3 regions of the Staphylococcus ratti genome follow, and region 3 is predicted to be linked to each of the others. Evidence: predicted binding sites of a transcription regulator. Region 3 holds the regulator's gene; each other region holds the start of a gene.
The links. Region 3 encodes Rex, which represses fermentation and respiration genes when NADH is low (regulators of the CRP and FNR family bind a similar motif). Its sites were predicted from a motif close to TTGTGAAATATTTCACAA; they were not measured.

Region 1 (3,293 bases), 190 kb from region 3:
TTACTAACGAAAAAGTTATGGATTGCTGTTGTTGTTATTCTTGCTTTAAATGTAATTGACGCAGCTATCATAGGTAACTTTAATGCTACACAAGGCCAAGGGTCATTGATTGGTCAATTTTTCTTAATGTTAGTTGCGAAATTTTTCCCAACCTTCTATGAAATTTTACTCGTAGTATTAATTTCTCGAGTGCCGATGATACGCAAAAAGTTTCATCTCGCTTAATCGTCATGATGTAAAACAAAAGAATACGAAACATAAATGATGATTTATCATTTTAATGCATGTTTGAAAACTGAGTCTTTTAATTTCAAACGTGCGTTTTTTATATTTGTTAGCGCATTGCGCCTAGAATTGATAAGATAAAATAAAGGATTTCAGATATAGGAAGGAACATGCAATATGTGGAAATGGGAAACAGAAACTGAAGCAAAAGGTGTTATTGTCATTATACATAACATGTTAGAACATACTGGACGTTACGCCTATGTGATTACGCATTTACGCAGAAATGGTTACCATGTCATCATGGGTGATTTGCCAGGACAAGGTCAAAGTTCGAGAACTAAAAAAGGACATTTTGAAAGCTTTGATGTGTATCAAGAACGCGTCTTGGAATGGATGCAGATTGCTGAGGAATATCATTTACCGACATTTATTATTGGTGTGGGCTTAGGCGGTCTCATTGCTGTAAATCTTTTAGAAAAAGTTGATTTATCTATCGAAGGTTTAGTGCTTTTATCACCATTGTTTGCTTTTCATGCTTCAACACAAGCACGTAAGCATGCTTTGACTTCACATGTCGGGGATGTTTCAAAAAGTGCGAAATTTGAACTAGGTATAGACATAGAAAAGTTAACATCTTATCCTGAAGTGCAAGAAGAGACGATGAATGACGCCCTAATGCTAAAAAAAGTAAGCTATCATTGGTATAAACAAGTGGCACAATCTATGAAAAAAACCATGGAACATATCGATAAAATGAAAACGTATCCTATGTGTGTGATGTATGGTACTGAAGATACAGTTTCGGACGTGCAAATGACGCAACAATTTATACATCGTCGCATGGGACAAGAATTATATTACAAGTCGTGGACTGGTTTAGTTCATGAAATTCATAATGAGCCTGAGCGTGAAGCCGTGATGCGGTATGTTTTAAGTTTTTTAAACAATCGCATCTATACTGCAGGTTTTGTAGTTGAAGATCAAGAAACGATAGATAAGTAGATGTAGTAAAATACTACACTAAATATTGCAAAACAAGTGAAAGCATGATAAATTAATAATGTGAAAAAAATCACAATATAAACAAAAATTTTAAGTACTTCATCGATAGGAGCGGTTCAGTATGACAAAGAAAAGTAATAAAGTAGTATTAGTTGGTAATGGTGCTGTAGGTGCGAGTTATGCATTTACAATGGTCAGTCAAGGGATAGCAGATGAGTTAGCTATCATTGATATCAATGAAGATAAAGTACTTGGTGATGTGTTAGATTTAAACCATGGTGCACCTTACGCAATGTCTCCTGTAAAAGTAAAGGCAGGTAAGTACGAAGAATGTGGCGACGCTGACTTAATTGTTATTTGTGCAGGCGCACCTCAAAAAGTAGGGGAAACGCGTCTGGATTTAGTTGAGAAGAATGCCAAAATTTATAAAGACATTATTACTTCAATTATGGATAGTGGTTTTGATGGTATCTTCTTGATTGCAGCGAACCCTGTAGATATTCTCACATATGTAACGTTAAAATATTCAGGTTTACCTAAACATAAAGTTATTGGTTCAGGTACGATTTTAGATACAGCACGTTTTAAACATTTATTAAGTGAAGCATTTGATGTAGCACCGAATAGTGTTCATGCTAGCATTATTGGGGAGCATGGAGATTCAGAAGTGCCAGTATGGTCAAGCGCTACTGTTGCGGGTGTTTCACTATATGATGCATTAAAAAATAATCCAGAAAAAAGTCACTTAATTGAAGATATTTACGTACAAACACGTGATGCAGCATACGAAATTATTAAAGCCAAAGGTGCAACTTACTACGGAGTTGCAATGGGATTGATGCATATTTCTAAAGCAATCTTACGCAATCAAAATGTAGTATTAACCGTTTCAAGTTATTTAGAAGGTGAATATGGACACGAAGGTGTTTATACAGGAGTACCAACTGTTGTTAACGGCGAAGGAGCGGTTCGTGTTATTGAAACGCCACTTAATGAAGAAGAAACAGAAAAATTTGCAAAATCTGTTAAAGTTTTAAAAGATATGCAAGATTCAATTGATTACTTATTTGAAAAATAATTCCCGATACTAATTGTTAAATTTTAGTGTTACATGCATTACTTGTTGAAAGAACTAAATGATTAAACTTCTAAAAAATAGGGTAATGATGTCATAATAATATAAAAGGATAACAGGTTAATCTATAATGGGGGCTTAATCATGTCAAACAAACCGAAATATGAAGTTAGTGATATCGTTCTTTTAGACAATTTACAAAAAGAAGTCGAATGTATTTTTGATGAAATTGAAAAACAGTATGGCCTGTCTAAAGAAGAATTTTTAATTCTATTGACGCTATGGGATAAAGGTTCGATGGCATTGAAAGAGATGGATCAATACGTTAAAGTTAAAGCATATAAACGTACGCGAACATTTAACAATTTAGTTGAAAAGAAATGGATTATAAAAGAAAGACCTTCAGACGATGAACGTACCGTCATCATTCATTTTAATGAGGACAAAGTACAAGATAAACAAGAATTGATTAATTTCACATGTACGCAAATAGAGGCGCGTCAAGAAAGCTTAAAACGTCAACTCGACTCTATTATTAATGGTTGTAAGTTATAACAGTGTAGTTTAAAAGATTAACAATTGATTTTCGTTTTATATTACTTAATATAAGAGCCAGGGCACTATGATGTCCTGGCTTGTTTTTGTGGTTCTTCATTTTTTATGGTGGGATGACATAAGTCATCCTGCTTTTTTGTAAGAAAATAGCGCAAATGCCTCAATAATTTTAAGTGACCAAAGAAAAAAGCAACCCCACTCTTCAATAGTGAAATTGCTTAAATAGATTGCGTACCGAGTCGAGACTCCCGAGGCATAGAGCCGAAACCGAAAATCCGGGAGAGATACAGAAATCACATAACATTGATTTCGTAGTATCTCCCCCGCAACTATGCCTAGGGGCTGGGACAACGAAATCAAATAGATTTCTGTCCCGCATTTAATGAGAGAATAACAGTTAAAAAGTCACAGTAGCTGTCTGGATTGAAACTTC
Region 2 (3,293 bases), 870 kb from region 3:
ATTCACTTTCTATATCTACAGTGATATATTGACCAGGTACAAACTGACTTAAATCAATGTCATCTGATACAACAGTAAACGCTTTAATATTGTGCGTAATTTGCTCGATTTTTTCAATCTTGAATGGTTTAAATCCTTCCCAAGCCATCTGATCATAAATGTCTTTTTCAACCTTGATAAAAACATCAGCAATCTCTCCGTATGCTTTACCCCAAGTTTGAATAATTGGGTGATCCGCTTCAAGACCTACTACTTTTTGAATGGCTGCAAGTAAGTTTTCGCCTACAATAGGATAATGTTCTGGTTGTACATCTAATGCGCAATGTTTATATCCAATTTCTTTTACAATTGGTAAAATAGGTGTCAAATCCTCGATATTAACAGCCGCCGCTAATACGGATTGTGCTAATGCTGCAGATTGAAAGCCTTTCTTTTGGTTTGTTTGGTTAAACATATTACGTAATTCGGGATGTTGTTTGAACATTCTACCATAAAACTCCGATGTAATTTCCGTCCCTTTTTCTTTCAATACCGGAACGGTCTCTAAAATAATCCCTTTTTCTTCTTGCGTTAACATTACCATCACTCCTGTAACAATTTTCCCCTTTATTATTCATGCTTTTTCACTTTATTCCTATAGATATGCTCGTCTCTGTTTCACGATCGCCTCATAATGGCTTTACATCATCTTTAAACTTTTAGTACTAAAGATTGATTTTATTGTTGTGTGAAATAGGTATAATGTAATTGTATAGAAACAAATGGAGGCTAGAGCCAATGAATCAAAAATTACTACAATCTCTATCTGCATTAGGCGTTTCGGCCACTTTGGTCACTCCTAACTTGAATGCTGAAGCAACAACAAATCAAATTCCATCAATCAAAGGAATATCTAATACTAAAATTACTATCGGTGCGAACTACAATCCGCTTGAAGGTGTTAAAGCTTATGATAAAGAAGACGGTGACCTTACGGATAAAATAAAAGTTAAAGGTCATATTGATACGTCAAAAACAGGTACATATCATTTAGAATATAAAGTTGCTGATTCTGACGGTGCTATCGAAACAACCCAACGTATTATTGAAGTTGTTGACGCACCTTCCGTTGATTAAAATCGTAATTTATACACAATAAGCCACCCCCTAATTACTATTACAATATAGTAATATGCGTAGGCTTATGTGTGCTTTTTTACAATTTCGGAGTGTGTTCAAAGTCTATTCAATGACTAATTAACACACTCTCTTTCTTTTTCTATCTCTTATTGTATGTGATGATTCTCCTATAAATAAATCAGTAATTTCCCTACAACACAATACATAATCCCCCTTTTTTTAATATGAAAATATAATTTCAAAGTCTATTATAAATCGTGCGAGAGTAGCTTTTGGCGTAAATTTGAATAAAAGTAACACATTTCACAAAATGTACACATTATTTTTATAAAGGTGCTAACCCTTGTCAGTGTTAGAGTCACACGGCTTTCACTAAATTTATTTGGACAAATTTCTAAAAAGCCTCTTGTAAATATCACATATTATTTTAAAATTAATGTAAGTCCTACAATTGTAGTATTAGGAGGTCAAAAAAGTGTCAAAATTAAAGTCTATGCTTCTTGCATTCGGAACAATAATTTTGCTTGCGGGCTGTTCTGATGTAGAAGTTTTAAACGCAAAAGGGCCAATGGCAAGTGACCAAAGGTTTTTAATCATCTATTCGATTATCTTTATGGTTGCCATTGTTGCTGTCGTACTTATTTTATTTGCTATCTTCACTTTTAAATATCGTTACAACAAAACGAGTGAATCTGGCAAATTGCATCATAGTGTGTTACTTGAATCAATTTGGTTCATTATCCCTGTAATTATTTTAATTGCATTAATGATTCCAACTGTTAAGTCACTTTATGAGTATGAAGAACCACCAAAAGCTAAAGATGAACCTTTAGTGATTTACGCAGTCAGCGGTGGTTACAAATGGTTCTTCGCTTATCCAGATGAAAAAATTGAAACGGTTAACCACATCACAATTCCAACTAACCGTCCTGTCACTTTCAAGCTTCAAGCTATGGATACGATGACAAGTTTCTGGGTACCTCAACTCGGGGGTCAAAAATATGCCATGACAGGCATGACAATGAACTGGACTTACAAAGCTAGTGAAGAAGGTACGTACCGTGGCCGTAACTCTAACTTTAACGGGGAAGGCTTCTCACGTCACACATTTAACGTTCACGCAGTAAGTCAAGCTGAGTATGACAAATGGGTAAAAGAAGCAAAATCTAAAACAAAAATCGATCAAGATACATTCGATAAACTGCTTTTACCTATTACTCCAAACAAAGAATTAACATTCAGTGGAACGCACATGGCTTTCGTGGATCCGGCTGCTGATCCAGAATACATCTTCTACGCTTACAAACGTTTCAACTATTCACCAAAAGATCCAAACTTCTACGATGATAAAGAAGGCGTTTTAAGTAAACCGAATAAGCCAGCACGTAAACCACAAATCACAAATCCAAACTATGAACGTCACGGTATGAAAGCTGCTATTTTAGCGGATAATATGCCATATGATAATGCGTTCATTAAAGAAGAAGAACATAATATGGATGAAATGGAATCAATGCACAAAGGTGCAAAATCGGAATCAAACGATAAAAGTGGAGGTGGACATTAATGATGAACTTTCCATGGAATGAGCTTATTGTAAACGGGAACTGGATGATTACTATGGCTCAAATTGGAGCGCCATTCTTAGTCATTGGTGTAATCGCAGCCCTTACTTACTTTAAGCTTTGGGGATATTTATACAAGGAATGGTTCATGTCAGTCGACCACAAGAAAATTGGTTTAATGTACTTGATTTGTGCTGTTTTAATGTTTGTACGTGGAGGTATAGATGCTATCCTTTTACGTATTCAATTAACAGTACCAAATAATCCATTCTTAGAATCAAACCACTATAATGAAATTTTTACTACGCACGGTGTTATCATGATTATCTTCATGGCAATGCCACTTGTAATTGGTTTAATGAACATCATCATTCCACTACAAATCGGAGCGCGTGACGTAGCATTCCCTTTACTTAACAACATTAGTTTTTGGTTGTTCGTTGCTGGTATGTTACTATTCAATATTTCATTTATTATTGGTGGTTCACCTGCAGCAGGTTGGACAAACTACGCGCCACTCGCTGGTGAATTCAGCCCTGGACCTGGCGTGAATTACTACTTAATCGCAATCCAAATCGCAGGTATTGGTACTTTAGCCACAGGTATTAA
Region 3 (3,293 bases):
AGGAACCGAAGAAAATACCAATAACAAGGAAGACACCCCAATCTACAACACTTACATCCCCTGTCGTTAAAAATACGACAATATTAGATGATGGTGTTGTAATACCAAGTCCCCCATCTCGACCAGTAGATACTGACATCGGCCACGCAAGCAATGCGATTAAGCCAACAGCAACTGCAGCTGCAAACGGATGGAAACGTTTTTCGAATAAAAAGTGACGTACACCTGTATAGCGTTGCTTTAATTTAGGAACTGCAATTTTCGGTTTAGGTTTGCGCAATGTTTTTATGACTAAAACTGTTGTTACAGTTAACAACACAATTAAGAACACCCAACTCGGAACTCCTGTAGATTGTGCCATGTCGGCATTTGCCACAGTTTTGCTGTTTAGTCCTTCCATTAAAGGCGCTAAAACTCCCTTTTTTGTAATGGCAGCAAAAAGCCCATACATAATAAGGGCAATCCAGCTCCCAATCAACCCTTCACCTGCTCTATAGTATGTGCCAGTGGCGCAACCACCAGCTAATATAATTCCTATGCCAAATATAAATGAACCTATCATTGTGCCAATGATAGGAAAAGTCCCATTATCAATGGTAATAAGCCCCATCATATTTAAAACGAAAATCCCAATAGCTTGGATTGCTATTGCGATAAGCAAAGCATAAAACATTTTATTATTTTTTTGTACATACATATCACGGAAACCGCCCGTCAAACAAAAACGTGTCCGTTGCATGACAAATCCTAGTAAAAGCCCTACGATAAGACCACTAAATATCGTCCATACCATAACATTCTCTCCTATTCCGATTATTATGATAAGAATTATAGCAAAAACAGCTGAATTATCAAGAGCAAATGTTATTTAATTTTGTATCATCCTACTTTTCGATAGTGAAATTTGAAAGAAACTAGAAAAAAACTTACATTCATCATACATAAAAGCTCTGAGATACCAGTCATGGCATTCAGAGCTTTCTTATCCAAACCTATTTTAAATTTTAATCTCTTAATTTATGTGTTTGATTTACCGTAGTTTTTCATAAAGAATAATAACGATTGAAGTTCGACACCTAAATCAATTTGGTGTACTTGAACATCATTAGGAACGTGTACAGGTGAAGCTGTGAAGTTTAAAATTCCTTTGACCCCCGCTTCTACAAGTTGATCCGTAACATTTTGTGCGACTTTGACTGGCGTCGCAATAATAATCACTTCTAGCGCTTGTTCTTGAATGACTTGACGCATTTCATCTATTGATTTTACCGTAACTTCTCCAATTTGCTGACCAATCACTTCTGGATCGATGTCAAATGCTTCTGTAATCGTCATATCCTCATGAATCGAAAAGTTATACGAAATTAAAGCTTTTCCTAAGTGTCCGACCCCTACTAAACCTATTTTTATAATATCAGCATCACTAAGTTCAGATTTAAAAAACTCTAATAAGCTATCGATATTGTAACCATAACCTTTTTTACCTAATTCGCCAAAGTAAGAAAAATCTCGACGAATCGTCGCAGAATCAATACTTAAACCTTCACTGATTTCTTTTGAGTTCACTCGTGACGCCCCTTTAGCTTTAAGGCCATTCACAAATCGATAGTAAAGTGGTAATCGTTTTAGTGTTGCGCGCGGTATTTTATTTATTTCTCTAGTCATTTCCAATCCTCCATATTCTAGACACCTAATAAAGTGTATCACTTCAAGTCAATTAGGTCATGGAAACCTATTTTCATATTACAATTAGGTCATGGATGCTAGGCTACTTAATGAAGTTATGCTAATTATAATACCATTTTGACTTAATCTATTGTTTTGTTATAAATTTCACCAACTTTTATTCCATAATAATTATACCTGAATTCGTCATTTAAAGGAACTTAATCTATTTGATGCCCCTCTACTTTATTGTACAATAAAATAGAATGAAAGGAGTCTGAACATGATATTAATGCAACTAAGTCAAATCTCAAAATCATTTGATGGTGAGGAGATTTTTGATCATGTCAATTTCGAAATACAAACGGGAGAACGTATTGGCATTGTAGGTCGAAATGGAGCTGGAAAATCAACCTTAATGAAGATTATTGCGGGGGTTGAGGGCTATGATAGCGGTCATATTTCAAAAGTTAAAGGTCTAAAATTAGGCTATTTAACGCAACAAATGACACTAGATACAGATAACACAGTTTTTGAAGAAATGGCTAAACCTTTCAAAGAAGTTGAGGCAATTGCACAAAGGATGCAACAAGAAACAGATTGGTTAAGTCAACATGCTGACCACTATGAGACTTTAGAATATCAAAAGCATTTAAATAACTATGAATCGTTATCTAATCAGTTTGAACAAATGGAAGGCTATCAATATGAAAGTAAAATAAAAACAGTACTTAACGGCTTGAATTTTACTGAAGCAGACTATGATAGAGCCATTAATGATTTCAGTGGTGGCCAAAAAACACGCTTATCACTTGCACAAATGCTATTAAGCGAGCCTGATTTACTTCTCTTAGATGAACCTACAAACCACCTTGATATGGAAACGACAGAATGGCTTGAAGATTATTTGAAGTTTTTTAGTGGCGCAATTATTATTATTTCTCACGATCGCTACTTCCTAGATAAAATTGTTACTCAAGTGTATGATGTTGCGCTAGGTGAAGTAAAACATTATAAAGGGAACTATGCCAAATATGTTCAACTTCGTGATCAATATTATGAAAAACGTATGGCTGAATATGAACGTCAACAAAGTGAAATGAAACGCCTTGAAACTTTTGTAGAAAAAAATATTACTCGTGCATCAACGAGTGGTATGGCTAAAAGCCGACGTAAAATATTAGAAAAAATGGAACGTATTGAAAAGCCAATGTTAGATGCTAAAAGTGCTAATATTCAATTTGATTTCGAGCGTAATACTGGTAATGATGTCATGCATGTTCAAAATTTAGAAATTGGTTATACTACACCAATTACGCAACCGATTTCATTAGAAATTTCAAAAGGTGACCGCATCGGCGTTATCGGACCGAACGGTATCGGGAAGTCTACATTTATAAAAACGTTAGCTATGCAACTACCTGCCTTATCAGGCCATATTAGCCATGGTTCTAATTTAAAAGTAGGTTATTATGATCAAAAACAAGCTGAATTTACATCAAACAACTCCATTTTAGACTTTGTTTGGAATCAGTATCGTCATATGCAAGAAAAAGATATTCGAGCTGTTTTAGGCCGCTTTCTATTTACACAAGAAGAGGTCAAAAAGATGATTAGCGATTTATCTG

Region 1: a site for Rex is predicted at 1,289-1,306, ahead of LN051_RS04700 (L-lactate dehydrogenase). Genes of this name have one in related genera too.
Region 2: a site for Rex is predicted at 1,411-1,428, ahead of qoxA (cytochrome aa3 quinol oxidase subunit II). Genes of this name have one in related genera too.

The regions. Positions count from the first base shown of each region.
Region 1 is NZ_CP086654.1:958,798-962,090, forward strand. It holds gene LN051_RS04690 (hypothetical protein) at 1-225, shown strand, start outside; gene LN051_RS04695 (alpha/beta fold hydrolase) at 403-1,230, shown strand; gene LN051_RS04700 (L-lactate dehydrogenase) at 1,352-2,308, shown strand; gene LN051_RS04705 (transcriptional regulator, SarA/Rot family) at 2,450-2,860, shown strand.
Region 2 is NZ_CP086654.1:1,642,884-1,646,176, forward strand. It holds gene LN051_RS07890 (globin domain-containing protein) at 1-577, opposite strand, end outside; gene LN051_RS07895 (immunoglobulin-like domain-containing protein) at 778-1,116, shown strand; gene qoxA (cytochrome aa3 quinol oxidase subunit II) at 1,595-2,686, shown strand; gene qoxB (cytochrome aa3 quinol oxidase subunit I) at 2,689-3,293, shown strand, end outside.
Region 3 is NZ_CP086654.1:769,156-772,448, reverse strand. It holds gene LN051_RS03570 (YeeE/YedE family protein) at 1-793, opposite strand, end outside; gene LN051_RS03565 (redox-sensing transcriptional repressor Rex) at 1,018-1,665, opposite strand; gene LN051_RS03560 (ABC-F family ATP-binding cassette domain-containing protein) at 1,949-3,293, shown strand, end outside.